DNA from 3 places in the Nonomuraea sp. NPDC050404 genome. Region 1 is predicted to be linked to each of the others. Evidence: riboswitches for the same ligand, from Rfam matches in the RefSeq annotation. Region 1 holds a riboswitch; each other region holds the start of a gene.
The links. Region 1 has a riboswitch for S-adenosylmethionine ahead of AB0I81_RS30850 (ABC transporter substrate-binding protein). Riboswitches for the same ligand answer to the same signal wherever they lie in the genome.
Positions count from the first base shown of each region.

Region 1 (9,705 bases):
GCGCCCGCCGGCCAGCGCCCCGGCCGCGCCCACCAGGCACGTCACGTGCATGTCGTGGCCGCAGGCGTGCATGAGGGGGACGCGCCTGCCCTCGGCGTCCCGCGTGGTGGCGGTGCTCGCGTACGGCAGGCCGGTCGCCTCGGCCACCGGCAGCGCGTCCATGTCGGCGCGCAGCACCACGGTCGGCCCGTCGCCGTTGCGCAGCACGCCCACGACGCCCGTGCCCCCGACCCCGGTGCGCACCTCGAACCCGGCCGCGCGCAGCCGGTCGGCCGCGATGCCCGCCGTGCGTTCCTCCTGGAAGGACAGCTCGGGGTGCCGGTGCAGGTCACGGTAGAGGTCGGCGAGCTCGCCGTAGGCGGCGTCGTCGAGCCCGTTCATGATGGAGTCGGTCAAAGCGGTCATGCGGCTGCCCGTTCCAGTTCGGTGATCTCTGCGGCGAGTGTACGGCGCGCGTCCTCGGCCTGCCCGGACGTGGGCGGCGTCCGGGGGAATCCCTCGGGCAGCCTGGCCAGCACGGCGGAGTAGAGTGCCGTGCGGCGCGGGGTCCTGGCGGCCTGCGGGAGCCGGAACAGGGCCGTCACCAGGCGGTCCACGCTGCCGGTGTCGAAGACCGACTCCCACGCCTGCCGCTCGGGCCCGGTCGCCGTGAGCGGGGCGGGTTCGGCGCGGGCCGCGCGGGTGGCGGCCTCGTCCACGGCCGGCGCCCCGTCCGGCCCGTCGGCCAGCACGACGCCGTACGTGCGCGCCGCCGCCTCCCGCGTGACCACGCCGCGTTCCACGTCGCGCCGCACCGCCTCGGGATCCCGGGTGAAGGGGTCGCCGTAGCCGCCCGCGCCCGAGGTCAGCAGGGTGACGACGTCGCCGGGGGACAGCGGCAGCACGTCGATCTTGTAGTGCCGGCGCTCGTGCGGCGTGCCCCGGTTGACGATCAGCTCGGTGGGCGCGCCGGGACCCCCGCCGCGCACCCCCCAGGGGCGGAAGCACATCCGCTCCAGCCCCCTGGCCAGCAGCTTCGACCCCTCCCCGAGTACACGGAAGGTGAGCTCAAGCCCGCAGCCGCCGCGCCACCGTCCCGCGCCGCCCGAGTCGGGACGCAGCCGGTAGGCCAGGATCTGGGCGCCGATCTCGGTCTCCACGGTCTCGACCGGGTTGTTGGACAGGTTCGAGATGCCGCTGTCGCGGCCGTCCACGCCGTCGGCGCCCTCGCGCGCCCCCGTACCGCCCACCATGGGTTCCAGCACCTGGACGTTCTGCCGCGCGCCGCGCTGCTCGGCCACCACGACCGGCACCACCAGGCCGCTGGAGGCGGCGGGCAGCACGTGCGGGGCGGCCAGCCCGAGCGCGCCGCCGACCGCGTCGTTGACCCGGTTGGCCGAGGCGTGCCGCACCCCCACGGCAGCCGGCGACACCGGGTTGACCAGCGAACCCTCCGGGGTGGTGACGCTGATCGGCGCGATGAGGCCCGCGTTGAGCGCGATGCCCGGGTCGAGCGTGCAGATCAGCGCCAGCACCCGCGTGGTGATCCAGGCGTGCGGACGTCCCAGCGTCGCGATGTTGAACGCCGCCGCCACCTGCGGATCCGTGCCCGTGAAGTCCAGGTGCAGCGAGCCGCCCGACAGGGTCGCGGTGACCGACAGCCGCACCGGGATGCCGGACACCGCGTCGTCGTCCAGGTAGTCCACGAACCGGTGCGTGCCGTCCCCCAGGCTCGCCAGCGCGGCCCTGGCCCGGTCGGCGGTGTAGGCGACCAGGTCGTCCTGGGCCGCCAGCACCGTACGCACGCCGTGCTGGGCGATGACCCCGGCCAGCCGCTCACGCCCGGTGCGCAGGGCGGCGCGCATCGCCCGGATGTCGCCCTCGTTCGCCTCGGGCGTGCGGCTGTTGGCCGCGATCAGCGCCTCCACGTCCCGTACGGGCACGCCGGCGCGCACCAGCTTCACCGGCGGGATCTGCAGGCCCTCCTGGAAGATCTCGTCGTTGACCGGCGACAGGCTGCTCGGCACCCGGCCGCCGATGTCGGAGCAGTGGATGAACGCCCAGCCGTAGCCGATCAGCTCGCCCTCGTGGAAGTACGGCTCGATGAGCTGGATGTCGGTCAGGTGCGTGGCCAGCCCGCCCGACCGGTACGGGTCGTTCGTGATGATCACGTCACCCGGCTCCAGCGGGCCCGCGGCCTCGACGGCGGTCAGCACGTTCAGCCCGACGAACCCGGAGACGCCCATGCCGCCCGGGTAGGCGGCGAAGCCGCCGTCGAGGCCGGCGAAGGCGCAGCAGAAGTCCGCGGTCTCCTTGACGTACAGGGACCGGCTCGTGCGCTGCAGGGTCAGGCACATCTCCTCGGTCATGGCCGTCAGCCGGTTGCCGACGATCTCCAAGGTGACGGGGTCGAGCCGCACGTTCACGCCTTTCTGAGGTGGAGGTTTCCGGCGCGGTCCACGTCGCCGGACCAGCCGGGCGGCACGACCACGGTGGTGTCGTCCTGCTCGACGATCGCCGGGCCGGTGAGCGTGTCGCCCACGCCCAGCGCCGTACGCTCGTGCACGGCGGCGTCGTGCCATGCGCCCGCCAGCAGGACGGGGCGGCGGGCGGCCGGGGCGGGCCGGCCGGTGCCCGGGGGGACGGCGGCGGGCGGCAGTTCGGCCACCGGGCTCACCACGCCCAGCCGGGCGGTGCCCAGTTCGATGGGGGCCCGCCGGTCGCGGAAGCCGTAGAGGCGCTCGTGCTCGGCGTGGAACGCCTCGGCGATCGTCTCCGCGTTGAGGTCCGTGCCGGCGGGCAGGGGGACGCGCAGTTCGTACGCCTGGCCCGCGTAGCGCATGTCGGCCGCCACGGACAACCGGACCGGGTCCGCCGGGTCGTGCGCGCCGCCGTGTTGTCCGGCGAGCCAGTCGTGTGCCTGCTCCGACAGCTCGGCCAGTACCCCGGCGAGGCGGGCGGCACCGGCGTCGTCCAGGGTGCGGCGCAGGCTGCGGGCGAAGTCGCGGCGCAGGTCCGCGCCCGCCGCGCCCAGCGCGCAGAACGTGGCGGCCGTCGGCGGCACCACGATGTGCGCCACGCCGACCTCCTCGGCCAGCATGGCGGCGTGGGTCGGGCCCGCGCCGCCGAACGGGACGAGCGTGAAACGCCGGGGGTCGAGGCCGCGCTGCGCCATGATCTTCTGCAGCTCGGTCGCCATGCCCGCGGTCGCCACCCGCAACGCGCCCGCCGCGACCTCCTCTGCGCCCGCCGCGAGTTCCTCTGCGTCCCCACCCGATGCGGCGCCTCCACCCGATGCGGCGCCTCCACCCGATGCGGCGCTCCTGTCCGGTGTGGCGTCCCCTGCCGGGGTGGCGTGCTCGCCCAGGGCGATTCCGGACAGGGCCTTGGCGGAGGCGGTGGCGTCCAGCCGCATCCGGCCGCCCAGGAACGTCGCCGGGTCGATCAGCCCCGTCACCAGGTAACAGTCGGTGACCGTCGGCCGGTCGCCGCCCCGCCCGTACGCCACGGGCCCGGGATCGGCGCCCGCGCTAGTCGGCCCGACCTTGAGCACCCCGTGCCCGTCCGCCCAGACGACGGAGCCGCCGCCCGCCCCGATCGCGTTCACCGCGACCACGGGCAGGATCAGCGGCAGCCCGCCCACGGTGGTGTGCGTGGCCAGTTCCGGCGTGCCGCCCACCGTCACCGCGATGTCGCTGCTGGTGCCGCCCATGTCGAAGGTGATGATGCCCGCGATGTCCGACTCGCGGGCCAGCCGCGCCGCCGCGGCCACCCCGGCGGCCGGGCCCGACAGCACGGTCTCGATCGGCCGCTCGGCCGCCGAGCGCAGGCTCATCGAGCCGCCGTTGGACGCGCTGATGAAGATGGGCGCCGACACCCCGAGCCCGCGCACGCGCCGCTCCAGCCGGGCGAAGTAGTCGTCCATCAGGGGCTGGATGTAGGCGTTCAAGCAGGCCACCAGGGCGCGCTCGTACTCGCGCACCTCCGGCCAGACCGTCGCCGAGGCGGTCACCGGCAGGCCGGGCAGCCGCTCGCGCAGGCTCGCCGCCACGTTCTCCTCGAAGGCGGGGCGCGTGTAGCCGTGCAGGACGACCACGGCGGCGGCGTCCGCGCCGCTGTCGCGCAGCCGTGCGGCCACCCGGTCGAGGTCCCCCTCGGACGGCTCGGTCACGGGGTCGCCGCCGGGCCCCAGCCGGGCCGGGATCTCGACGATGCGGTTGCGCGGGACGAGGGGCTCCTCCTTGCCCGCGTACAGGTCGAAAGAGGACGGCATGCGGCTGCGGCCGATCTCCAGCAGGTCCCGGTAACCCTCGGTGACGACCAGCGCGATGCGCGCGCCGCGGCGCTGGATGATGGCGTTCAGGCCGATGGTGGTGCCGTGGGTGAGGCCCGCGACCTCCTCGGGCCGCAGCCCGGCCTGCCCGAGGATGGCCGCCAGCCCGTCCGCGACCGCCAGGGACGGGTCGGCGGGCGTGCTCGGCTCCTTGTGGTGGACGATCAGGCCGCGATCGGGCACGGCGGCGACGAGGTCGGTGAACGTGCCGCCCACGTCGATGCCGATCCGCGCGGTTGACGAGCTCACAATGCCTCCGAGATACGGGCGAAACGGTCGGCCGCCACCATCACGACCACACTGGCGGCCATCAGCAGCGTGGACACCGCGGCCATGGACGGGTCGAGCTGGTACTGCACGGCGGAGAAGATGCGCAGCGGCACCGTGGTCGTGTTGGCGCCCGCCACCAGCGCCGTCACCGCCACCTCGCCCAGGGACGTCACCCCGGCCAGGATCGCGCCGGCCAGGATGCCCGGCCGCAGCAGCGGCAGCGTCACGGTGAAGAACACCCGCGCCCGCCCCGCGCCCAGGCTCGTGGCCGCCCGTTCCAGCACCGGGTCGAGCTGGGCGGCGCTCACCGTGACCGCGCGCACCACGAACGGCAGCGCCACCAGCGAGTGCGCCAGCCACAGCCCCGGCAGCGAGTTGATCAGGCCGACGCCGTGGAAGTAGTAGAGCAGCCCGAGCGCGATGATGATCTCCGGCACCATCAGCGGCGACAGCGCCAGCCCCGTCAGCAGTTTGCGGCCGGGGAAGGAGCCCTGCGTCAGGCCGTAGGCGGCCAGCGTGCCGATCACCACGGTCGTCGGCACGACCAGCGCCACCAGCAACCCGCTCAGCCGGAAGGACACCTGCCAGTCCGGCGAGCCGAGCACCTCGGCGTACCAGCGCAAGGACACCCCGGACGGCGGGAACGCCATCGACCCCGAGGGGTTGACCGAGCTGACGACCAGCACCACGAGCGGCGCGATCAGGAACAGGAAGACGATCGTCGCCAGCGTCATGCCGGCCACGCGCACGGTCCTGTCGTAACCCCGCTCACCCATGAAGCCGCCTCTCCCAGATCCGGAACACGCCCGCCAGCAGCGTCGTGGAGACGATGGTCAGGGCGAGCAACGCGAAGCTCAGCGCCGCCGCCACCGGGTAGTCGAACACGGTCGACACCTGGTCGTAGACGCGGATGCCGGTCAGCGGCTGCGTCACCCCGCCGACCAGCAGCGGCGTGATGTAGATGCCCATGGCCAGCGCGAACACGATCAGCGCGCCCGTGACCACGCCCGGCAGGCTGAGCGGCACCGTGACCCGCAGGAACGTCCTGACCGGGCCCGCGCCGAGCGTCTGGGAGGCGCGGTGCAGGTTGTGGTCCTGGCCGCCGAGCGCCGTGGTCAGCGGAATGATCGCGAACGGCAGCAGCACGTGCGTGACCGCGACCACGACCGCCGGGTAACTGGTGAGCAACTGGGCCGGCTGGTCGCGCAGCCCCGTCGCGACGAGCGCCTTGTTGACGACGCCGTTGCCCGACAGCAGCACCACCCAGCCGTAGGTGCGCACGACCACGCTGGTCAGCAGCGGCGAGATGACGATGACGAACAGCAGGGTACGCAGCGTGCCGGGGCGCCGCCGGGCCAGGACGTAGGCGGCCGGGTAGGCCAGCAGCACGCACAACACGGCGACCAGCAGCGCCGTGGCCGCCGTCTGGATGAGCGAGCCGTAGAAGTACGACTCGGTGAAGACCCGCGCGTACTTGTCCAGGGACCAGCCGGGGAGGGCGGCGTTGAAGGAGTCGGTCGGGCTGAAGCTCAGGCGCAGCAGGCGGACGAGGGGAACCAGGAACATCGCCGCCAGGAAGACGACCAGCGGAAGCACGAAGACCCAGCCCCGCGGCCGCCCCGCCCGGACCGTGCCCGCCCCGCCCGGGGATCCGGCCGTCATCCGGCCCCCTGCTCCGAGCCCGCACCCGAGCCCGTCCCCGAGCCCGCATCCGTCCCCGAGCCCGCACCTGATTCCAGGACGATCACGTCGGCCGGGTCCCAGCTCGCCACCACTGACGTGCCCGCGCCCGGCGGGTCCGCCGCGCCCGCGCCCGTGTCCGGAAGCTGCACGCTCAGCATCCGGCCGTCGGCCAGCCGGACCTCCACGTGCCAGGCGTCACCGGCGAAGGCCCGGTAACCCACGGTGCCCGCGGTACCGGCTCCGGCCTCGCTCAGGCGGATGCGTTCGGGGCGGATCGCGACAACCGCGCGCTCACCCTCCACGAGGCCGGGAAGACCGCCCACCACCAGGCCGCCACCGAGATCGAGGCCGCCCGCCGTCACCGTCCCCTCCAGGACGTTGGCGGCGCCGATGAACTGGGCCACGAACCGTGTCGCCGGCCGCCGGTACACCTCATCCGGCGTCCCGAGCTGCTCGATCCGCCCGCCGTTCATCACGGCCACCCGGTCCGACAGCGCCAGCGCCTCCTCCTGATCGTGGGTGACGAACACCATCGTGGTGCCGATGCGCCGCTGGATGGCCCGCAGCTCGACCCGCATCTCCCTCCGCAACTTGGCGTCCAGGTTGGACAGCGGCTCGTCGAGGAGCAGCACGGGGGGCCTGATGGCCAGGGCGCGGGCCAGCGCCACGCGCTGCTGCTGTCCGCCGGACAGCTGCTTGGGCCGCCGCTCGGCGTACCCCTCCAGCCCGACCAGGCGCAGCGCCTCGCGTACCCGCTCCTCCCGCTCGGCCTTGTCCAGCCGCCGCACGCGCAGCCCGTAGGCCACGTTGGCGGCCACGGTCATGTGCGGGAACAGCGCGTAGTTCTGGAACACCACGCCCAGCCCGCGCCGGTACGGCGGCCGTCCCGTCACGTCCGCGCCGTCGATCACGATGCGCCCGGCCGTCGGCTGGACGAAGCCCGCGATGGAGTTGAGCAGCGTGGTCTTGCCGCAGCCGCTGGGACCCAGGATGGACAGGAACTCGCCCTTGCGGATGGACAGCCGGTCGAGGTCCAGCACCCGCGCGCCCTCGTACCCCGCGGCCAGGCCCTCGATCTCGACGTGCCCGGCCCCGTCCGGGGGCATCTCGATCAGCCGAAGATCTGATTCCATCGCTGCTGCCATTCGTTGAGCTTCGGGGTGGCGACCGCGTAGTCGACCCAGATGAACTTCTTGAAGACCTCGGGCCCGTGCTCCACCCGCTCGTCGAACGCCTCGCTGTAGTCGATGGAGTCGTTCCCGGCCGCGTACCAGGTGCCCTCGGCGAACGGCTTCTGGTTCTGCGCCGCCGTCAGGTAGTCGAGGAACTTGGTGGCCAGCTCGCCCTTCTGGGTGCCGCTGGCGACGAAGTACGAGGTCAGCGCGCCCACCGGGCCCGACTTGGGATAGGTGAACCCGATCGGGGAGCCCGCCTCGGCCATGGCGAAGGCGCGACCGTCCCAGAAGGGCATGATCCAGGCGTCGCCGTTCTCGACGACGGTGGCGGCGTTGCCCGCGTTGGCCGGGAAGGAGGACACACAGTCCTTGAGCGTCTCCAGCTTGGCGAACGCCCGGTCCACGGCGGCGGGGTCGGACAACTTGCCGCCGTCGCTGGTGACCAGGGCGGAGAAGAACTCCAGGCCGGGGTTGTAGGTCAGCGGGGGCAGGGCGATGTGCCCGCAGTACTGCTTGTCGAAGATGTCCGACCAGTCCTGCGGCGGGGTTTTGATCTTGTCCGTACGGTAGAGCAGGCCGGTGGACCCGGTGGTCAGCGGCACGCCGTACTGTTTGCTCTGGTAGGCCGACCTGCCGCTGAGCACGGGGTCGAGCTCCTTCCAGTGCGCCAGCTTCGCGGTGTCCAGCGGCTGGAGCAGCCCCGCGGACGCGGCCGGGAGCGAGGCGTCGGGGGTCAGGGCGATGACGTCGAACGGCGGGTTGTTGCCGCCGGCCGCGCGCAGCTTGGTCAGCCATTCGGCGTTGGCGCCGTACACGAGGTTGACCTTGGCGCCGGTGTCGCGCTCGAACGGCTCCACGAACGACTTCTTGAACAGTTCGCCCCAGGCGCCCGCGAACGCGGTGACCGTGAGCGTCTGCTGCCCGCCGGAACCTGATTGCGTGCCGGTGCCGGAAGTGCCGCCCGTGTCGACGCCGCCGCACGCGGAGAGCGTCAGCATCAGCGCCGCGCCCGCTCCCGCCAGGAGAGTGCGTCCGCCCTTCATCATGTCCTTCCCATCGAGGCCGGCCAAGGGCGCGGGGCAGGGCACGGCTGGGCACCGCGCTTGCCGCCGAAAGCACCGTTCAGCTCGACGACCATGTCATCACCCGGGGCACCCCGCCGCGGTCGGGAGGGTTGCCGTCCAGCAAGCCGGGGCTTCGCACTGGACTCGTGACATAAGCGACTATACCAGTCGGGTTTACCCGCAATAACGGTTCATCCCGATTGTCCGGTTCCACTGACAAGTGTAGGCCCTTGGCTTTTCTTCCACCTGTCAGGGTCAGGGTCGGTAGTCTGTCCGGCTGGACGATCATGAGGGGGACGTCGAACGTGGACAGCGTCGAGATCGACGAGGGCCTGGTCCGCTCCTTGCTGCGAGAGCAACATCCGGACCTCGCGGAGCTGGCCATCCGGGAGGTGGCGGGCGGCTGGGGCAACCAGCAGTGGCGCCTCGGGGACGAACTGGTCGTGCGCATGCCGCGCATGGAGAACGCCGCGCAGGACCAGCACAAGGAGCGCCGCTGGCTGCCCGTCCTGGCCCCGCGCCTCCCGCTCCCGATCCCGGCCCCCGTGCGGATCGGCGAGCCGTCCGCGCGTTTCCCGAGGCCCTGGACCATCATGACGTGGGTTCCCGGTGAGCCGCTCGACCTCGTCCCGATCACCCGCGGCGACCACGCGGCCGACACCCTGGCGGCCTTCCTCAGGGCACTCCACGTGCGGGCGCCCGCCGAGGCGCCCGACAGCACGGACCGCGGCGGTCATCCCAAGGAGTGCACGGGCGGATTCGAGCGCTTCCTGCGAGATGTCACCCCTGGCGACGCCGCCGACGTCCGGGCCGTCTGGGACGACGCCGTCGCGGCCCCCGAGTGGGCGGGCCCGCGGCTGTGGCTGCACGGTGACCTGCATCCGGCCAACGTCGTCGTCTCGGACGGAACCCTGTCGGGAGTGATCGATTTCGGGGACCTGTTCGCCGGCGATCCGGCGTGGGACCTCGCCGCCGCATGGGTGCTGCTCCCCGCCGGCGCGGCCGCACGGTTCTTCGAGGCGTACCCGCGTGTGGACGAGGCGACGATCAGGCGCGCCCGCGGCCTGGCCGCACTGAAAAGCCTGTTCCTCATGGCCATGGGCCAGGCCGGCGACCGCGGCCTGCCCGGCGGCAAACCGGCATGGGGGCCTGCCGGCCGGGCAGCGCTCGATCGGGTCCTGACGTTCACCGGGCGGTAGGC
Region 1 is NZ_JBFAKB010000011.1:359,638-369,342, reverse strand. Features, by position in the region: gene AB0I81_RS30880 (amidohydrolase) at 1-405, opposite strand, end outside; gene AB0I81_RS30875 (hydantoinase B/oxoprolinase family protein) at 402-2,399, opposite strand; gene AB0I81_RS30870 (hydantoinase/oxoprolinase family protein) at 2,402-4,561, opposite strand; gene AB0I81_RS30865 (ABC transporter permease) at 4,558-5,358, opposite strand; gene AB0I81_RS30860 (ABC transporter permease) at 5,351-6,244, opposite strand; gene AB0I81_RS30855 (ABC transporter ATP-binding protein) at 6,241-7,398, opposite strand; gene AB0I81_RS30850 (ABC transporter substrate-binding protein) at 7,377-8,486, opposite strand; SAM riboswitch class IV at 8,535-8,656, opposite strand; gene AB0I81_RS30845 (aminoglycoside phosphotransferase family protein) at 8,792-9,703, shown strand.

Region 2 (9,705 bases), on a different contig from region 1:
CGCGCCCACCGCGATCACGCCCGGGTAGGCGGCGGGGAAGTTCTTCCTGTTGCCCGCGGTGCCGTCGTTGCCCGACGAGGCCACCAGCACGGCGCCCTTGGAGATCGCGTACTGGACGGCCTCCTCCTCCGAGGCCGAGCCCTCCCACGCGCCGCTGCCGCCGCCGAGCGACATGCTGATCACGTCGGCGCCCTGGTCGGCCGCGTACCTGATGCCCTTGGCCAGCGCGTCGCGCCAGCCGGAGCGCTGCTTGCCGCGGCGCGGGTCGCCGTTCTCCAGCGTGACCCGCACGGACAGCACCCTCGCCTCGGGCGCGACCCCGAGCACGCCGCCCTTGCGTCCTTCGCCGTGGCCGCGCCCGGCGATCAGGCTGGCCATCGCGGTCCCGTGTTGTCCCCATGGCCCGCTGTCCTGGCCGGTCAGGTCGGGGCCCTGGATGACGGCGCCCTCCAGGTCGGGGTGCAGCAGGTTCACGCCGGTGTCGAGCACCGCTACCACCACGCCCGAGCCCCTGCTCGACTGCCACGCCTCGGGCAGGCGCAACTCCCCGAGGTGCCACTGGCCCGCCCGCGCGGCCTCGCCCATGTCATCGGCCAGGGCCGCCTGCGGCGAGAACCCGGTGACCAGCCCCGCCACCAGGAAGACAGGCAGGATGAGCCGCCTCATCGGGACGGCCGGTCCTCGCCGGGCCGCCGCTTGTCGCCTCATCGGGACGGCCCGTCCCCGCCGGGCCGCCGCTTGTCGCCTCATAGGGATGGCCGGCCCTTGCCCGGCCGCCGCTTGGCGCCCCATCGGGATGGTCGGCCCGGCCACTGCTCGGCGCCTCATCGGGTCATCGCCCGGTTCAGGGCCGTCGCGAGTTGCCGCGCGGCGCTGCGCAGGCGCGGTTCGACGCGGTCGCCCGGCTGGTAGGCCCGTCCGTCGCTGTATCCGGCCGCCGTCGCCACCACGTAACGCTCCCGCGACCCGACGATCACCCCGGTGACGTACTGCCGGTCGCCGAACCGTCCGGCGGGCCCGCCGGGGAAGGCCGCCGGGCGTACGGTGGCGGGCCGTCCCGAGTCCTGGGAGTCGGCCCCCCGCCCGTCGAGCACGGCGATGCCCACGGTGACGACGTAGGTCTGGGTGCTGTCGGTGTAGGTGGCGCGTAACGCGGTACGGCAGCCGGGCCGTACCGCGGCAGGCTGGAAGGCGGCCGTGCAGGGCGCCTCGGGGGCGACCCCGGCCAGCACGTAGGTGACCCGCGCCCCCGAAGGGCTGAGGCCGGGCACGGCGCCGGGGAACACCTGGACGACCGGCCAGGCGTGCCAGCGCTCTGAGACGGGTGGCGCCGGGACGGGCCAGACCGTGGAAGCTAGGGACATCAGCACAACGGACAGGTGGTGGTACACGATGACCTCGAACGGAAGGGGAGGGACCTCCGATCTGCCCGTGCATTCTGACACGCGAGTGCCCGTGCATTCCGACGCTTCGGTAAACGGACCGATACGTGGAGTAGTTCCAAAATGTCGCTTTCTTACTAGGGAGATGGGGAAAGTCTGACATGTGCCCCCGGCGGGAGCCCAAGCCGCTGTGCCGCGTCGCCGGAGTTGACCGCGATCGCGATCAGCCCGGCCGAGTCCGCGAACACCACCAGCTCGCCCGGCGGCACCGCCGCGTAGGTCTCCCGGTAGGGCAGGGCGAGCTGCCGCCGCCCCATCCACACCCCCAGCGTGTCGCCCACCCGCACGCCCAGCGCCTGCAGGTCGCCCGCCGCGATCGACAGTTGCGTGTTGCCGTAGCGGTCGACCGAGACGACCTCGCCCTCCACCGAGCCCTCGCGCAGCAGCGAGGTAGGCTCGGGCAGCGAGACCAGCCTGGTCAGCGGCACCGCAGGTCCCAGGTCCGCCGGCCGCAGCCCGCCGAACAGCCGCCCGGCGACCGGTGAGAACACATCGCGCCCATGGAAGGTGGGCGAGACCGGGTGCAGGAAGTAGTCCTCGTTGGTGATCTCGTACGCCGCCTGCGCGCCGCCGCTGGCGTGCACCGCCCACGACAGCAGCCCGTTGTCCGGCCCGACGAACACCCGGCCGCCCGCCACCACGGCCACCGCCCGCCTGGCGCCGCCCGCCCCTGGATCGACCGCGCCGACATGGATGCCCCTGGGGAAATACGGGATGGTCTGGGCGAGAACCGCCGCGCCGCGCCGTACATCGCCCGCGGGAATCAGGTGGCACACGTCGATCACCCGGGCGTCTGGGACGATCCCGGCGATCACTCCATGACAAGCCGCCACATAGCCATCTTCGAGCCCATAGTCGGTGAGGAGGGTGATGACTGGGGTCACATTTCGTGACTGTACGTCTCCCAATCCGCCGTGAACAGCCGCACTCCGCACATTACGATGGCCACGGGCCGCGTGCGAGCGACGCGATCGTCGCCCGCCCCTTTCGAGGAGGACACCATGGGAGCACCGCTCAGCGGTGACAATGCAGCCCAGGAACCGTCTCGCCAACCGCTCTCAGAACGTGAACTCGAGCTCCTCGCCTTCGAGCGCCAGTGGTGGCGCTACGCGGGCGCGAAGGAGCAGGCCATCAAGGAGACCTTCGGGATCTCCGCCACCCGCTACTACCAGTTGCTCGGTGAGTTGATCGACAGGCCGGAGGCGCTCGAACAGGATCCGATGCTGGTCAAGAGGTTGCGCAGGTTACGGTCCGCGCGCCGGCGCGACCGTGCCGCCAGGAGGTTGGGCATGCGCCCCTGACCTGCTGGGTACGGGCAGGCGCGTGAAGAACATCCCTGGAATGGAAGCGATCCTGAGCGATCCGGCAGGCGCCGTGATCGGGCTCGACTTCGACGGAACCCTGTCGCCGATCGTCCCCGATCCCGCCACGGCCGTGATCCACCCCAAAGCGCCCAAAGTACTCGCCGACCTGGGCGCGCACGTCAGCGCGGTGGCCATCGTGACCGGAAGGCCCCCGGCCACCGCGCTGGAACTCGGACCCGGCCTGGCCGACGTGCCGGGGCTGGTCATTCTCGGGCACTACGGCTTCGAACGCTGGGAGGCCGGCCGGATCTCCGCGCCCCCGCCGCCGCCCGGCGTGCCGCGGGCCGAGGCCGAGCTGCAACTCCTGCTCGGCTCGCTCGGCCTGCAGGGCGTCGCCATCGAGGACAAGGGCAGGGCCGTGGCCGTGCACACCCGGCGCAGCCCCGACCCCGAGGGCGCGCTTGAGGTGCTGCGCGCGCCGCTGGCCGAGCTGGCGGCCAAGCACGACCTGGTGATCGAGCCGGGGCGGCTGGTGCTGGAGCTGCGGCCGCCCGGCATGGACAAGGGGCACGCGCTGAGCCTGTTCCTGGCGGAGCGGGCCGCCAGGTCGGTCATGTTCGTCGGGGACGACCTGGGGGACCTGGCCGCTTTCGAGGCCGTACACACCTCCGGGCTGCCGGGCGTGACCGTGTGCAGCGGCTCCACCGAGGTGACCGCGCTGGCCGAGCGGGCCGACATCGTGGTGGACGGCCCCGAGGGAGTGGTGGCCCTGCTCACCGAGCTGACCGCCGCCTTCACCCGCCCCTGAGCCGCCGGCGCGTCGAGCGGATGGCGACCCTCCACCCGCCCTGAGCCGCCGGCGTGTCAAGCGGATGGCGACCCTTCACCCGCCCTGAGCCGCCGGCGTGTCAAGCGGATGGAGACTGGGCGTCAAGCGGCGATCTTTAGGGTCGGACGCATGTCGAAGCGCTACCTCGCCGTCGCGGCCGTGGCCGCGGCCACCCTCCTGTGCGCCCCACTCCCCGCCGCCTCCTCCCCGCTGCCCGCCGCCTCCTCCCAGACGCTCAACGCCGCGTCCTTTCAGCCGCTCAAGCTCAGGGGCGGGCTGACCCTCCACCTGCCCGCCGCGTGGAAGGTCCACCGCGTCAACCCCGACTGGACCCGCGTGGTCACCGGCAAATGCGCCAGGCCCGGCGCCGCGTACGGAACCCCGGGGTGTGACAGCTTCTGGGTGCTCGGGCCCAAGGCCATCAGGCAGGGCCAGGAGATCTTCCGGCCCTACACCGGCGCCAGGCCGTTCTACCCCGCCACGGACGTGCAGAGATGCCCGCACGACGGCAAGCTGGGCCAGATACTCGGCGCGGCCGGGACCAAGGGCCTGCGCCAGGTCGGCCCCGGCCACAAGGCCGCCTACCGCGAGTGGCGGGCCACCTGCGTCACCTACTCGGGCGGCAAGGTGCGGTCCCGCTTCACCCAGCGCGAGTGGCACCTGCCGGCGACCAAAATCCTGATCGTGGACCACTGGAACACGCCGGGCCTGGCCGACGTGCTGAAGCGCGCCACCTGGAAATAGACCCGGAGACCAGGTTCAGCTGAGGGCTTCGAGCTGGGCCGCGAGCCACTTCTGCGGCGGCAGGGCGGTGGCCGCGGCGTGCAGCTTGTCGCGCCGCATCCGCCGCTCGTCCTCCGGCATGACCAGCGCGTCGTGCAGGGCGGCGGCGGTGCCGCTGATGTCGTACGGATTGACCAGCAGCGCATGCGGCCCCAGCTCGGCCGCCGCCCCCGCCTCCCGCGACAACACCAGCGCGCACCTGGGGGACAGGATCGGCCCCTCCTTGGCGACCAGGTTCATGCCGTCCCTGATGGGGTTGACCAGCAGCACGTCGGCCATCCGGTACGCCGCCAGCGAACGCGGATAGTCGTCGTTGACATTGAGTATCACCGGGTCCCAGTCCTCGGTGGCGTAGGTGTCCTCGATCTCCCTGGCGCAGCGCTGCACGGAGGCGGTGTATTCGCGATATTCGGGCAGGTCGTGCCGGCTGGGATAGGCGAAGGCCAGGTGCACGACCCGCCCGTGCCACTCGGGGTGCGCGGCCAGGAACTCGCGGTAGGCGATCAGCCCGCGCACGATGTTCTTCGACAACTCCGTACGGTCGATGCGGACGATCAGCCGGCGATCGCCCACCTGCTCCCGCAGCGCCGCCATGTGCGACTCGACGTCGGGCTCGCAGGCCCGCTCCCACAGCGCCTCGCCGTCCACGCCCAGGCTGTGCACGCCGATGCGGGTGCTCCTGCCCTCGTAGCTGACGGTGCGGCCCACCCGGTCGGCCTCCGCGCCCAGGAGACGTTCGCAGCAGTCCATGAACGCCTGCGCCCACCTGTCGGTGAGGAACCCGGCGTGATCGGCTCCCAGAATGCCTTCCAGGACCTCTCCGGCCACTTCGTCGGGCAGCAGGGAGAAGTATTCGGGCGGCGCCCACGGGGTGTGGCTGAAATGGGCGATGCGCAAGTCCGGCCGCTCGGCGCGGAGCATGGCCGGGGTGAGCGTCAGGTGGTAGTCCTGGACCAGCACGCGGGCGCCGTGCCCGGCCTCCTCGGCCAGCGCCAGCGCGAACGCGCCGTTGTAGTCGCGGTAGGACTCCCAGTCGCGCTCGAACCGGGTGCCGAAGGTCGGCGAGTTGGGGATGTCGTAGAGCAGATGGTTGACGAACCACAGGGTGGAGTTGGCCACGGCGTTGTAGGCGCGGTGGAACGTGGCGGGCGCGATGTCCAGCATCCGCAGCGGTCCCGTGCCGTAGCGCGTGTGGTCGATGCGGCCGCCGGGGGCCAGGCGCACGGCGCTGCGGTCGCCGTCGGACAGCGCGGCGCACACCCACAGCAGGCCGTCGTCCTTGACCACTCCCGACAACCCCGAGACCAGCCCGCCACCGCCGCGCCTCATGGTGAGTTCACCGTCGTCGGAGACGGTGAAAGAGACCGGCCCTCGGTTGGAGGCCAGCAGGACGCTGTTCATCAGGTCTCCCTTCGATCATAGGATCCCAGGTATGGCGCTTGATGAGCTAACCGAGGAACTCGCCCGCTCAGCCGCCGCTGGAGATCATCGCGCACTTGGCGAGCTCCTGGCGCGGATTGAGCCTGATGTGATGCGTCACTGCGCCCGGATCCTGCCTTATCACCAGGACGCGGAAGAGGCCTCGCAAGATACGTTGCTGGCCGTGGCGCGCAACATCGGGCGGTTCGAGGGGCGGGCCAGGTTCAGCACCTGGCTGCACATCGTGACGGCCAACTGCGCGCGCACCACGTACCGGTCGCTGAAGCGCAGGGCGGCCGAGCAGAGTTCGGACGAGTTGCCCATGCAGAAGCCCGACGTGCGGCGGGTCAGTGTGATCGCGGGCTCGCGGCTGGACCTGCTCGACGCGATGGAGGCGCTGGAGGCCGACAAACCCGACCTGGCGCAGGCGCTGGTGTTGCGCGATATCGTCCAGCTCGACTACAACGAGGTGGCCGACCAGCTGGGCATCCCGCTGGGCACCGCCAAGTCCCGCATTCACCAGGCACGCAAATACGTGCAGGGCGTGCTGGGTGAGGACTATCGATGAGACCGGGCGTCTCGCATGGTGAGACGCGTGGTAATTTCGGATACTTAAGAGGGTAGAGTCCCTTTCAACAACTACATATTGCTCATCCAGAGGGGTGGAGGGACCGGCCCTGCGAAACCCCGGCAACCCTCCCGGCTTTCGAACTCGCGACCTGGCGAGGCCGACCGGGACAAGGTGCCAATTCCGGTTCGCGGTCAAGGTGGCCGTGGGCGAAGATGAGGGAAGGCCTCGCTTCATGTCGCTTGACTTTGGTCCCGCCGTCGCTCTCTCCTGCCGCGAGTGCGGCACCCGCTACCCCCTGGGTCCGAGCTTCGCCTGTCAGGAGTGTTTCGGGCCGCTGGAGGCGGCCTACGACTTCGGTGACGTGACCCGCGCGCAGATCGAATCCGGCCCGGCGAACATCTGGCGTTACCGCTCGTTGCTGCCCGTCCCGGTGGACGTGGCCAATAAGCCCAATATGAACCCCGGCTGGACCAAATTGGTCAAGGCCGGAAACCTGGGGCGAGAGCTCGGAATCAAGTCCCTTTACGTGAAGGACGACTCGGGCAACCCCACCCACTCCTTCAAGGACCGGGTGGTCGCGATGGCCGTCGAGGCGGCGCGCAACTTCGGCTTCCACACCCTTTCCTGCTCCTCCACCGGAAACCTCGCGGGCGCGGTCACCGCCGCGGCGGCGCGGGCGGGGCTCGACGCGTGCGTGTTCATCCCGGCCAACCTGGAGAAGGCCAAGATCGCCATGGCCCGGGTGTTCGGCGGGCGGCTGATCGGCATCGACGGCACCTATGACGAGGTCAACCGGTTCTGTTCGGAGCTGATCGGCGACCCCATGGGCGACAAGTGGGGCTTCGTCAACGTCAACCTGCGGCCCTACTACGCCGAGGGCTCCAAGACGCTCGCGTACGAGATCGCCGAGCAGCTCGGCTGGCGGCTGCCCGAGCAGATCATCATTCCCATCGCCTCCGGCTCCCAGCTCACGAAGATCGACAAGGGCTTCAAGGAGCTGGTGAGGCTGGGGCTGGTGGAGGACACGCCCTACAAGGTCTTCGGCGCCCAGGCCGCCGGGTGCTCGCCGGTGTCCACGGCGTACAAGGCCGGCCACGACGTCGTGCAGCCGGTCAGGCCGGACACCATCGCCAAGTCGCTGGCCATCGGCAACCCCGCCGACGGGCCGTACGTGCTGGACATCGCCCGGCGCACCGGAGGTGGCGTCGAGGACGTCACGGACGCCGAGATCGTGGCCGCGATGAGGCTGCTGGCCTCGACCGAGGGCATCTTCGCCGAGACCGCCGGCGGCGTGACCGTCGGCGTGCTGAAGAAGCTCACCGAGAGCGGGCGGCTCGACCCCGAGGCCGAGACCGTCGTGCTCAACACCGGTGACGGGCTCAAGACGCTGGACGTGCTCGACGGCGAGTCCGTCGAGCCCACGGCCGTGATCAAGCCCTCTCTCGACGCGTTCCGCGCGACTGTCTGACAACCAGGAAAGGCGATTAGAACCATGAGCGTTTCTGTGCGGATTCCCACCATTCTGCGCACGTACACCGGGGGGAACGCGGAAGTCAGTGGCGAGGGCGCGACTCTTCGTGACGTGCTTGCCAAGCTCGACTCCGACTACCCGGGCATCGGCGCGAGAATTCTGGATGAATCGGGCAAGATTCGTCGTTTCGTCAACGTTTATGTTGGGGAAGAGGACGTCCGTTTCACCGAGGGACTCGACACTCCCGCCCCCGAGGGCACTCAGATCTCCATCATCCCGGCGGTCGCCGGCGGCTGACTCCCGTAGACCACACTGTTGAAGGCGCCCCCAGTGGGCGCCTTCTCCTTTTCCCGGGCCAATTCAACGTTGAACGACCTGCGATGCGAAGAAATAGGGAGTTTGCAGATTGACTCTGTTGCCAAACCCCTTGCCACAGGTATGGTCGAGGGCGATCGTCTGGCTGATTTCCCTAAAGTCACACGATTACAGGTCCCGCGGAGGAATGGGCGAGATCTGGGAGACCAGTAAGAGGAGTCGGAAGTGGCGCAGGGCACCGTCAAGTGGTTCAACGCGGACAAGGGCTACGGCTTCATCGCGGTAGACGGTGGTAAGGATGTATTCGTCCATTACTCAGCGATCATGATGGACGGGTACCGCTCTCTCGAACAGGGGCAGCGCGTCGAGTTCGAGATCACGCAGGGCCAGAAGGGACCGCAGGCGGAGTCCGTCCGCGCGGTCTGATTGACATCACTGGTATGCACCGGGCGGGATCCACGGCACCGCGATCCGTGCGAGCCGTCACCACCTATCTCGTCGACTCGTGTGCGGCGAGCTGCTCCGGGCGGCTCGCCGTACCGATCCACTGGTCTTGTGCGCACCTTCCCGGCGGCTCGCCGTACGGACTTACTGACCTGCGAGGAACCACCGGGCCGGTGGTCGTTCGCTTGCACTCGGCAGGGTAGAGTGCTAAACAGTCGTTGGCACTCTGTGCAGCAGAGTGCCAACCTCGGATCGAGACGATGGGGTCTGCCGAACGGAGATGCGGACCCATGCCGTCGCGGGCGTCGGCTCGGTCCACCCCAGCCACCCTGCATCTGGGAGGTCTAGCCTTATGGCAGCCAAGATGATCGCGTTTGACGAGGACGCCCGGCGCGGTCTCGAGCGCGGTATGAACCAGCTCGCCGACGCCGTCAAGGTGACCCTGGGCCCGAAGGGCCGCAACGTCGTACTGGAGAAGAAGTGGGGCGCCCCCACGATCACCAACGACGGTGTTTCCATCGCCAAGGAAATCGAGCTCGAGGACCCTTGGGAGAAGATCGGCGCCGAGCTGGTCAAGGAAGTCGCCAAGAAGACTGACGACGTCGCCGGCGACGGCACCACCACCGCCACCGTGCTCGCCCAGGCGCTCGTTCGTGAGGGTCTGCGCAACGTGGCCGCCGGCGCCAACCCGATGGCCCTGAAGAAGGGCATCGAGGCCGCCGTCGAGCGCGTCAGCGAGGAGCTCTCCAAGCTGGCCAAGGATGTGGAGACCAAGGAGCAGATCGCCTCCACCGCCTCCATCTCCGCCGCCGACCCCGAGATCGGCTCGCTCATCGCCGAGGCGATGGACAAGGTCGGCAAGGAAGGCGTCATCACCGTCGAGGAGAGCAACACCTTCGGCCTGGAGCTTGAGCTCACCGAGGGCATGCGCTTCGACAAGGGCATGACGTCGATGTACTTCGTCACCGACTCGGACCGCATGGAGGCCGTGCTCGAGGACCCGTACATCCTGATCGTCAACAGCAAGGTCTCGGCCAACAAGGACCTGCTGCCGCTGCTCGACAAGGTCGTGCAGTCCGGCAAGCCGCTGCTGATCATCGCCGAGGACGTCGACGGCGAGGCCCTGG
Region 2 is NZ_JBFAKB010000048.1:25,570-35,274, forward strand. Features, by position in the region: gene AB0I81_RS60510 (S8 family serine peptidase) at 1-666, opposite strand, end outside; gene AB0I81_RS60515 (hypothetical protein) at 825-1,364, opposite strand; gene AB0I81_RS60520 (SAM-dependent chlorinase/fluorinase) at 1,520-2,326, opposite strand; gene AB0I81_RS60525 (DUF3263 domain-containing protein) at 2,444-2,743, shown strand; gene otsB (trehalose-phosphatase) at 2,784-3,554, shown strand; gene AB0I81_RS60535 (hypothetical protein) at 3,705-4,319, shown strand; gene AB0I81_RS60540 (trehalose-6-phosphate synthase) at 4,335-5,759, opposite strand; gene AB0I81_RS60545 (RNA polymerase sigma factor) at 5,791-6,345, shown strand; SAM riboswitch class I at 6,425-6,567, shown strand; gene thrC (threonine synthase) at 6,581-7,816, shown strand; gene AB0I81_RS60555 (MoaD/ThiS family protein) at 7,841-8,116, shown strand; gene AB0I81_RS60560 (cold-shock protein) at 8,360-8,560, shown strand; gene groL (chaperonin GroEL) at 8,931-9,705, shown strand, end outside.
Region 2: another riboswitch for S-adenosylmethionine. It lies ahead of thrC (threonine synthase); the one in region 1 lies ahead of AB0I81_RS30850 (ABC transporter substrate-binding protein).

Region 3 (9,705 bases), on a different contig from region 1:
CTGCCAACGCCGCTGAACCTCTCGGCTCAGGCGGCAGTGAGATCCAGGGACTCCAGGCCCCTGATGATGTAGCCGGGCTTCCAGGTGGGCTCCCGCCGCAGCTCCAGCTTGGCGGCCCGGTCCAGCAGCGCGCCGAACGACTCGGCCAGCTCGATGCGGGCCAGCGGCGCGCCCAGGCAGAAGTGGATCCCGGCGCCGAAGGAGATGTGCGGGTTGTCGGCGCGGCCCACGTCGAGGCGGTCCGGGTCGTCGAACACCGCAGGATCCCGGTTCGCCGAGCCGAACAGCAGCGCCACCTCCGAGCCGCGCGGGATGCGTACGCCGTGCACCTCGATGTCCTCCAGCACCCAGCGCTCGAACATCTGCAGCGGCGTGTCCCAGCGCATCAGCTCCTCCACGGCCGTGGGCAGCAGCGAACGGTCGGCGCGCAGCCTGGCCAGCTCCTCCGGGTTCCTGAACAGGGACCACCAGCCGTTGCCCGTCACGTTCACGGTGGCCTCGTGGCCTGCGTTGAGCAGCAGGACGCAGGTGCCGACCAGTTCGTCCTCGGTCAGCTCGTCGATCTGGGTGAGCGCGCTGACCAGGTCGTCGCCGGGGTCCGCGCGGCGGACGGCGGCCAGGGACTTGAGGTAGCCGGCGAACTCCGAGGCCGCGCGGACCGCGGTGTGCTGGGCCTGCGGGGTGGGATTGAGCTCGTACATCCCGCAGATGTCGGCCGACCAGGGCCGCAGCAGGTGGCGGTCCTGGTCGGGGATGCCGAGCATCTCCGCGATCACGGTGACCGGAAGCGGCTCGGCCACCTCCGCGATCAGATCCCCGCCGCCCTTTTCCACGTACGCCGCCACCAGGCCCGCGGCGATGGCCTTGACCTGGGGGCGCAGCGACTCGACCATGCGCGGCGTGAATGCCCTGGAGACCAGCCGGCGCAACCTGGTGTGCACCGGCGGCTCCACGTCGAGCATGCCCGCCCTGATCACGCGCCAGAACGGCTCCTGGAACTCCGGCTCCGGCGGCCTGCCGAACTCCTCGTGACCTGCCACGTGCAGGTACGAGCGGCCCAGCCGACGGTCCCTGAGCAGCGCGTTCACGTCGGCGTGCCGCGCGATGAGCCACTGGCCCGTCGGCTCGAAGTAACTGACGGGCGCCTGCCGCCTCAGCTCGTCATAGACCCGGTAGGGATGGGCGACGAAATCGGGATTCCAGGGATCGAAGCGCACTAGTCCAGTTTAGGAGCGGCGGCCTCCCTCTTCTTGAGGTTCCTGCTGCGCACCCGGATGTTGAGCAGCTCCACGATGACCGAGAACGCCATGGCGAAGTAGATGTAGCCCTTCGGGATGTGCTGCTCGAAGCCCTCGGCCACGAGCACCACGCCGATCAGCACCAGGAACGACAGCGCCAGCATCTTGACCGTCGGGTGCTGGTCCACGAACCGGCTGATCGGCCCGGAGGCGAACAACATCACCAGGACCGACACGATGACGGCCGCGATCATCACGCCGATCTCGTCCACCATGCCGACGGCGGTGATGACCGAGTCCAGCGAGAACACGACGTCCAGGATCATGATCTGGATGATCACCGAGGCGAAGGAGGCGGCCGCGGCGTTCTTGCCGTCCTTACCGTGCCCCTCCATTTGGTGGTGGATCTCCGTGACGCTCTTGCCCAGCAGGAACAGGCCGCCGAGCAGGAGGATCAGGTCACGTCCCGATATCTCGTGCCCCCAGACGGCGAACAGTGGCTCGGTGAGCTGCACCACCCACGACAGGCCGAGCAGCAGGAGCAACCGGCTGATCAGGGCCGCCGCGAGGCCGAGCACGCGGGCCCGGTCGCGTTGCTCGGGAGGCAGTTTCCCGGCGAGGATGGAGATGAAGATGATGTTGTCGATCCCCAGCACGATCTCCAGGGCGACAAGGGTGAAGAAGCCGATCCAGATGTTCGGGTCGGTCACCCAATCCAACATCGGACACACCTCCATGAATCATTGGCTGACGGGGGTTTCCCGGTAGCAACGACTCAGGTGTCACATAAGTTCGCGACTTGCGTAATGTGCCCTGGTGTCGGTTATAGTGCCGGACGTAGGTCATGAGTGCCAGCGACAAGCCCCGGCTAGCTGGCCGGCAACCCTCGCGTCCGCGGCGGGGTGCCCCGGGTGAGGACCTGGTCCGCCACGGGGTGTGGCGGGCAAGCGCGGGCTCCATGGCTGTTCCCAGGGGTCCGAGAGCCCTGGAGGTACGCCGTGTCCACGCTGACGATCTTCTCCGCCCGCTCCGCCGCCGAGACCGGGACCGGTCCCGCCACGACGAGCCGGCCGATCCCCGCCGTGCTCGGCGCCGATCTCGAAGTGCCGGTCAAGGGCGGCAGGCTGGTGGGGTACGCCAACCTGGACTACGCCGCCAGCGCGCCCTGTCTGGAGCCGGTCAGCGCCGCCGTCACCGCCGCGCTCCCGGCCTACTCCAGCGTCCACCGCGGCGCCGGCTACGCCTCACAGCTCACCACCGCCCGGTACGAGCAGGCCCGCCACACGGTCAGGGCGTTCGCCGGCGCCAGGCCCGACGACGCCGTGATCTTCACCCGCAACACCACCGACGCCACGAACCTGCTGGCAGGCTGCCTGCCCGCCGGCACGACGGCCGTGGTCTTCGACACCGAGCACCACGCCTCGCTGCTGCCGTGGGCCTCCTCGGTACGGCTGGCGCCGCCCGCCTTCCCCGGCGAGGCCGTGCGCGCCGCCGACGAGGCGCTGGCCGGGATCGAGGGGCCGAAGCTGCTCGTGGTCACCGCCGCCTCGAACGTCACCGGCGAGTTGTGGCCCGTCGCGGCCCTGGCGCACATCGCGCACCGGCACGGGGCCCGCATCCTGGTGGACGCGGCGCAGCTCGTACCGCATCGCAGGATCAACCTGACCGCGCTCGACCTTGACTACGTGGCCTTCTCCGGGCACAAGTTGTACGCGCCCTTCGGCGCGGGCGTGCTGATCGGGCGGCGGGACTGGCTGGCCGAGGGCGAGCCGTACCTCAAGGGTGGGGGCGCGGTGCGCTCGGTCGGCTTCGCGGGCGACGGCACCGAGTGGCACGACGACCCCGAGCCGCGGCACGAGGCGGGCACCCCGAACGTGCTGGGCGCCATCGCGCTGGCCGCCGCCTGCGACGCGTTGACCGCCACCGGGTGGACCGAGCTGGTGCGGGAGGAGGAGCGGCTGATCTCGCGGCTGCGTACGGGGCTGAAGTCGATCGCGGGAGTGCGGGAGCTGTCGCTCTGGGGGGACGATCACCCGCGGGTGGGCATCGTGTCCTTCACCGTGGCCGGGCACTCGGCCCGGGAGGTGGCCGAGGTGTTGTCCGGCGAGTACGGCATCGGGGTGCGTGACGGGAAGTTCTGCGCGCATCCGTTCGTGCGGCACCTGCTGGGCACCGCCGACGGCGGATGTGAGGACGACACGGCTTCGGCGGTGCGGGCCTCGATCGGGATCGGGACCACGCAGGAGCACGTGGACCGCCTCATCGAGGCCGTACGGGACCTGGCTGCCCGCTGAGCCGAAGCGCTTGAACCGCGCCGTCGCGGTCGTCAGCTCAACGTGCCTCAGTCGCGGGCCGGCGGCTCGCGGCGTTGGGGCGGCTCGTCCGAGACCAGCGCGTCTATGTCGCGCATGTCCTCGTCGTTGAGCCTGCCCGAGGCGGGCGCGGCGGGCTGCCTGGGCACGTCGGGATGCTCGGCCGAGCCCTGCGCGGGCGTCGTGGGCCCGCCTGTCACACCTCCAGTCGTACCGGCGGTGGTCGCGCCGTGGCGGCCCGGGGTGTGCGCGGCCAGGTCCTCCTCGGCCGCGCGCCGCTCGGAACGCCTGCGGAACATCGAGTGGAAGATGCCGTCCAACCCGATCCGCCCGCCGCCCAGCGCCAGGAACAGCAGGCTCAGCGCGCCGAGCGAGCCCGGCAGCTCCCAGCCGTTGTCGGCGGACAGGATGCCGTTCCCGCCGTGCACGAACGCGATCGCGCCCAGCATGTTGATCAGCAGCAGCAGCGCCACCGGACGTACCAGCAGGCCAAGGATCAGGAAGATACCCCCGACGGTCTCGACGACGCTCGTGAACCCGGCGGCCAGCTCGGGCATCGGGATCCCCATCTCCCTGAAACCCTGGGTCGTGGCGCCGAGCCCGCTCTGCCACTTCTGCCAGCCGTGCGCCACAAAGATCACGCCGGTCACGATCCGGGCGATCAGGGCCGCGACATCAAAGAGAACTCTCTTCATGGTGTTTTCTCCCCCGTTCCCGTTATTCCTCCCCGTGTCCGGCTTAGCGATGCGTTTCCTGACCAGGTCTTGACCATCCCCCAAGCTGGATCAACAACGGCGACGGTGGCAGCATTGCCATATGACGGAACGTGTGGTCGGAATCGGCGCGGGCGCGAAAGAGCTGGCCACGGAGGACATGATCCTCAACATCGGCCCCCAGCACCCGTCCACCCACGGCGTGCTCAGGCTCAGGCTGACCCTCGACGGCGAGCGCATCGCCACCGCCGAGCCGATCATCGGATACATGCACCGGGGCGCGGAGAAGTTGTTCGAGGTGCGTGACTACCGTCAGATCATCATGCTCGCCAACAGGCACGACTGGTTGTCGGGCTTCGCGAACGAGCTCGGCGTGGTGATAGCCGCCGAACGCCTGCTGGGCATGGAGCCGCCGGTGCGGGCCGTGTGGGCGCGTACGCTGCTGGCCGAGCTCAACCGGGCGCTCAACCACCTGATGTTCCTCGGCTCCTACCCGCTTGAGCTGGGCGCGATGACGCCGCTGTTCTACTCCTTCAACGAGCGCGAGCGCATCCAGGCCGTCATGGAGGAGATCTCCGGCGGGCGCATGCACTACATGTTCAACCGCGTCGGCGGGCTGAAGGAGGACCTGCCGCTCGGCTGGCTCGACCGGGTCTCGGTGGCCGTCGCGGAGACCCGCCGCCGCGTGCCCGACATCGAGAACCTCATCCTGCACAACGAGATCTTCATCGCCCGTACCAAGGGGGTGGGGGTGCTGACGGAGGAGCAGATCATGCAGTACGGCGTCAGCGGCCCCATCGCCCGCGCCTCCGGGGTGGACTTCGACCTGCGCCGCGACGAGCCGTACCTGGCCTACCCCGAACTGCCCGTCAAGGTCGTCACCCGTGACGCCGGCGACTGCCACGCCCGCTTCGAGGTCCTGCTCAACCAGCTCAAGGTCTCGCTCGACCTGGCCGACGCCTGCGTCGAGAGGCTGCGCTCGCTGCCCCAGGGGCCGATCAATCAGCGGCTGCCCAAGGTGCTCAAGGTGCCGGAGGGGCACACGTACGCGTGGACGGAGAACCCGCTCGGCATCAACGGCTACTACCTGGTCTCCAAGGGAGACAAGACGCCATGGCGGCTCAAGCTGCGCTCGGCCTCCTACAGCAACATCCAGGTGCTGCGCGAGATGTTGCCGGGACATCTCGTCGCCGACATGGTCGCGATCCTCGGCTCCATGTTCTTCGTAGTGGGTGACATCGACAAGTGACCGCCCCACAACGCGACAAGCCAGAACCCGACAAGCCGGAACGCGACAAGTACGTCGACTGGTTGCGCGCGCTCAGCCTGATCGTCGTGGTGGTGTGGCACTGGGCCTTCACGATCCTGGAGTGGAAGCCGAACGGCCCAGAGCCCACCAGCCCCCTGGGCTTCACCTCCGGCCTGTGGATCCTCACCTGGCTGCTGCAGGTGCTGCCGCTCTTCTTCTACGTCGGCGGGCACGTGCACCTGCTGTCCTGGAACCGGGCCAAGACGCGCGGCACCGGCATCGGGGCGTTCGTCTGGCGACGCATCCGGGCGCTGGCCTTACCTGCGCTGTCCCTGTCGGGCGTGTGGATCGTCATCGGCGCGGCCGTGACGTACACGTTCGAGGTGGACTGGATGTGGCGGGTGGTGCTGCTGGTGCTCAGCCCGCTGTGGTTCCTGGGCGTCTACCTGGTGCTGATCGCGCTGCTGCCGATCTCGCTCTGGCTGCACAAGCACTACGACGTGCTGATCCTCATCTGGCTCGGCGGCGCGGCGCTGGTGGTGGACGTGCTGCGCTTCCGGTACGGGCTCGAATGGGTGGCCTGGCTCAACATGCTCATCGTCTGGGGCCTGGCACACCAGGCGGGCTTCTTCTACGACAGGGTCGTGGCCCTGCCCAGGCGCTACGACATCGCGGTGCTCTGGACCGGGCTGTTCGCCCTGGTCGGGCTGGTGTACTCGGGCATCTACCCGGGCTCGATGGTGGGGGTGCCCGGCGACAAGTTCTCCAACATGGCGCCGCCCACGTTCGTGATCGTGGCGCTGCTGCTGTTCCAGATCGGGCTGGTCGAGGTGCTCAGGCCGGCCATGGAGCGCGTGCTGGAGCGGCCGCGCTGGCAGCGGCTGAACGAGTTCATCAACCGGTACTCGTTGCCGCTGTTCCTGTTCCACACCACTGGGATGGCCATCTCGCTGGGCCTGTCGTGGTGGTTCTTCGGCTCCCTGGGAGACCGGATCCCACCGGACTCCGTGTGGTGGCTGGAGCGGCCGATGGCCATCATCGGGCCCCTCATCTGCACGACCCCGGTCATCTACCTCTTCGGCCGCGGGCGCGGTCCTGTCAGGCAAACGCAGGACAAGGGCGCGCACGGCTCCATAAGCTCTTGAGCATGGCTGACATCGCCTTCCGGGCCAACGCAGAAGACGAGCGGATCATCCGCAAAGCCCTGCGGGAGGGTGAGCAGCCGAGCGACGTCCTGCGCCGCGCGCTACGCCTGCTCCAGCGCGACATGTGGTACGAGCGCATGTTCGCCGGCGACCTGCCGGGCATCGAGTTGCCCGACGAACGTTAGTCCCGCGCGGGGTGCTCCCGCTCCTGCGGATCCTTCGGGATGCGGCAGGCGTGCTCCAGATAGAGGGCGGCACAGACCAGCACGACGCACGAGACGACCGAGCCCGTCGCGATGAAGAACTCCCCGCGCGGCGTCTCCCGGTCGAGGAGTTGCGACGTGTGCAGCGCGAAACCGGCGAAGATCCCGCCGAAGGCCGCCCCCGCGTACGCCGACGCCTTCGCCAGCGCCGCCAGCCTGGCCACCGCCATCGGCTCCACCGGCTTGGTGCCCGGCTTCCTGGCGATCCTGGCCTTGACCGCCCAGGCGCTGTAGCCCTCGCCGAGGGCCAGCAGCAACATCGTGGGGATCGCGGTCCACGGCAGGAGCGCCATGCCGGAGTAGATCGGCCTGATCACCGCCCACGTGAGCAGAGCCACGACGACGAGGATGCCGACCAGCGGGCCGGGGCGGGTGGGCTTCAATCGGGCCTCTGCAGTCTCAGGTCCTCACGCAGGCGTACGCCCTGCTCCCCGACCCCTTCCAGCAGCTCACTCACCGGCCCGCGACCGGGCACCACGGCTCCCGGGTCCGCCTTCGACCAGGGCACGAGCACGAAGGCACGCTCATGGGCCCGCGGGTGCGGCAGCGTGAGGTCGGGGTCGTCGCAGACGGTCTCGCCCACCACGATCAGGTCGATGTCGAGGGTACGCGGCCCCCAGCGCTCCAGGCGTTCGCGGCCGAAGGCGTTCTCCACGCCCTGCGCCCGCTCCAGCAGCGTGCGCGGCTCCAGCGTGGTCTCGGCGACCACGATCGCGTTGAGGTAGGGCCGCTGACCGCCGGGGCCGCCGACGGGGTCGGTCTCGTAGACGGGGGAGGCCTCGATGAACTCCAGGCCGGGGGCGTCGAACAGGGTGTCCACGGCGCCCTGCAGCGTCGTGAACCGGCGCCCCAGGTTGCTGCCGAGTGAGAGCACGACCTTCATCCGCGCCTCCGCCGACTCGGGTCGCTCTTCTTGCAGGCGTGGTTCTTCCTGAAGGGGTGGGTCATGCGCGGCTCCGTTCGATCGTCACGATCACGTCGTCGAACGGCAGCGGGATCGGCGCCGCCGGCTTGTGCACACTCACCTCGGCCCTGCGCACCAGCTCGCTGGCCAGGCAGACCTCGGCCAGGCGCTGCGCGAGCGTCTCGATCAGCTCGACCGGCTCGCCCTCCACCACCTCGGTCAGCGCCTGCGCCAGCTCGCCGTAGTGAACGGTCTTGGTGAGGTCGTCGCCGGCCGCGGCCGGCGCGGTGTCGAGGAACAGCGTCGCGTCCACCACGAACTCCTGCCCGAGCTCCCGCTCGGCAGCGAGCACGCCGTGTCTCCCCCGGGCCCGCAGGCCCTTGAGGGTGATGCGATCAGCGTTCAAGCTCGCCGTCCTCCTCCTCGTCATCGTCGCCCTGCAGGACGGGCGAGCCGTGGTGCATCCACAACCGCCAGCCCTGCGGGGTGCGGAGGTAGACGTTGCTGGCCACCACCTTGCCCGCGGCGAAGCTGGACTCGCCCTCCTCCCCCGCGGTCAGGATGTTCTCCACGCAGGTCAGGACGGCCACGTCACCGAGGACGGTCGTGTTGACGTCGGTCAGCACGAACTGTATGTAAGTGGTGTTCGCCATGATCAGGGCCCACGACCGCAGCACCTCCGAGCGGCCGGTCAGCAGCGTCCACCCGGGGTGCACGCAACTCACCTGGTCATCGGCGGTGTCCTCGGCCCAGACCTCGGTCATCTTGTCCAGGTCCGCGCTCTCGATCGCGGTGTAGAACTCCTGGTTGACCGTTTCGATCGCGGCGGTGTCGACGCTCATGTGCCTGCTCCGGCTCTCTTCCATGCGGCCGCCACGCGCACGGCATCGGCATTGGGACCTACCTCGTGCACGCGCACGCACCACGCGCCGGCCTGCGCGGCCAGCGCCGTCACGGCCAGCGTGGCATCATCACTGCGGCTGAACGGCCTGGGCGTGCCGTCAGGATCGGCGAGCAGCCGCCCGAGGAACCGCTTGCGCGATGCCCCGACCAGCAGCGGGAAGCCCAGCTCTGCCAGCTGCGGAAGGCCGGCGAGTACCGCCCAGTTGTGCTCGGCGTTCTTGGCGAAGCCGAGGCCCGGATCGAGCACGATCTGCTCCTCCGTGACGCCTTCGGCCAGCACCAGATCCACCCGTTTGCTCAACTCCTCACGCACCTCCGTCACGACGTCGGCGTAGACGGCTCGGGCGTACATGTCATGGCTGTGGTTGCGCCAGTGCATCACGACGTACCGCACTCCGGTGGCGGCCACCACGCGCGGCATCTCCGGATCCGCCAGGCCGCCGCTCACGTCGTTGACCAGTTGCGCGCCCGCCTCGACCGCGGCCCTGGCGACCTCGGCGCGCATCGTGTCGACGCTGACCGCGATCCCCTCGGAGCTCAGCGCCCTGATCACCGGTACGACCCGGACGAGCTCCTCCTCCAGGGAGACCCGCGCCGCGCCCGGACGGGTGGACTCGCCGCCCACATCCACGATGTCGGCGCCCTGCCGGACCAGATCGAGGCCGTGCTCGATGGCGACCGCCTCGTCGAACCACATGCCGCCGTCGGAGAACGAATCAGGCGTCACATTGACCACACCCATGACAAGGCACCGGTCCGCACCTCCCGGCACGCTGATGGGCACGCTAGTCATGGGCCAAGCCTAGGCGCTTCCCCACACCTGCTGACATCGTGGGTACCCCGTTCGCTTCCTCAGCGGCCCAGGATCAGCGCCATGGCTTCGGACCTAGTTTTGTCGCTGGTGCGGAAATCGCCGCGAACGGCCGAGGTCACGGTCTTGGCACCCGGTTTGCGTACGCCCCGCATCGTCATGCACAG
Region 3 is NZ_JBFAKB010000018.1:132,218-141,922, reverse strand. Features, by position in the region: gene AB0I81_RS40565 (SAM-dependent methyltransferase) at 1-16, shown strand, start outside; gene AB0I81_RS40560 (cytochrome P450) at 27-1,217, opposite strand; gene AB0I81_RS40555 (TerC family protein) at 1,217-1,960, opposite strand; SAM riboswitch class IV at 2,079-2,194, shown strand; gene AB0I81_RS40550 (aminotransferase class V-fold PLP-dependent enzyme) at 2,237-3,532, shown strand; gene AB0I81_RS40545 (DoxX family protein) at 3,580-4,245, opposite strand; gene AB0I81_RS40540 (NADH-quinone oxidoreductase subunit D) at 4,367-5,512, shown strand; gene AB0I81_RS40535 (acyltransferase) at 5,509-6,657, shown strand; gene AB0I81_RS40530 (hypothetical protein) at 6,660-6,842, shown strand; gene AB0I81_RS40525 (DUF3180 domain-containing protein) at 6,839-7,303, opposite strand; gene folK (2-amino-4-hydroxy-6-hydroxymethyldihydropteridine diphosphokinase) at 7,300-7,803, opposite strand; gene folB (dihydroneopterin aldolase) at 7,865-8,254, opposite strand; gene AB0I81_RS40510 (nuclear transport factor 2 family protein) at 8,220-8,666, opposite strand; gene folP (dihydropteroate synthase) at 8,663-9,469, opposite strand; gene folE (GTP cyclohydrolase I FolE) at 9,580-9,705, opposite strand, start outside.
Region 3: another riboswitch for S-adenosylmethionine. It lies ahead of AB0I81_RS40550 (aminotransferase class V-fold PLP-dependent enzyme); the one in region 1 lies ahead of AB0I81_RS30850 (ABC transporter substrate-binding protein).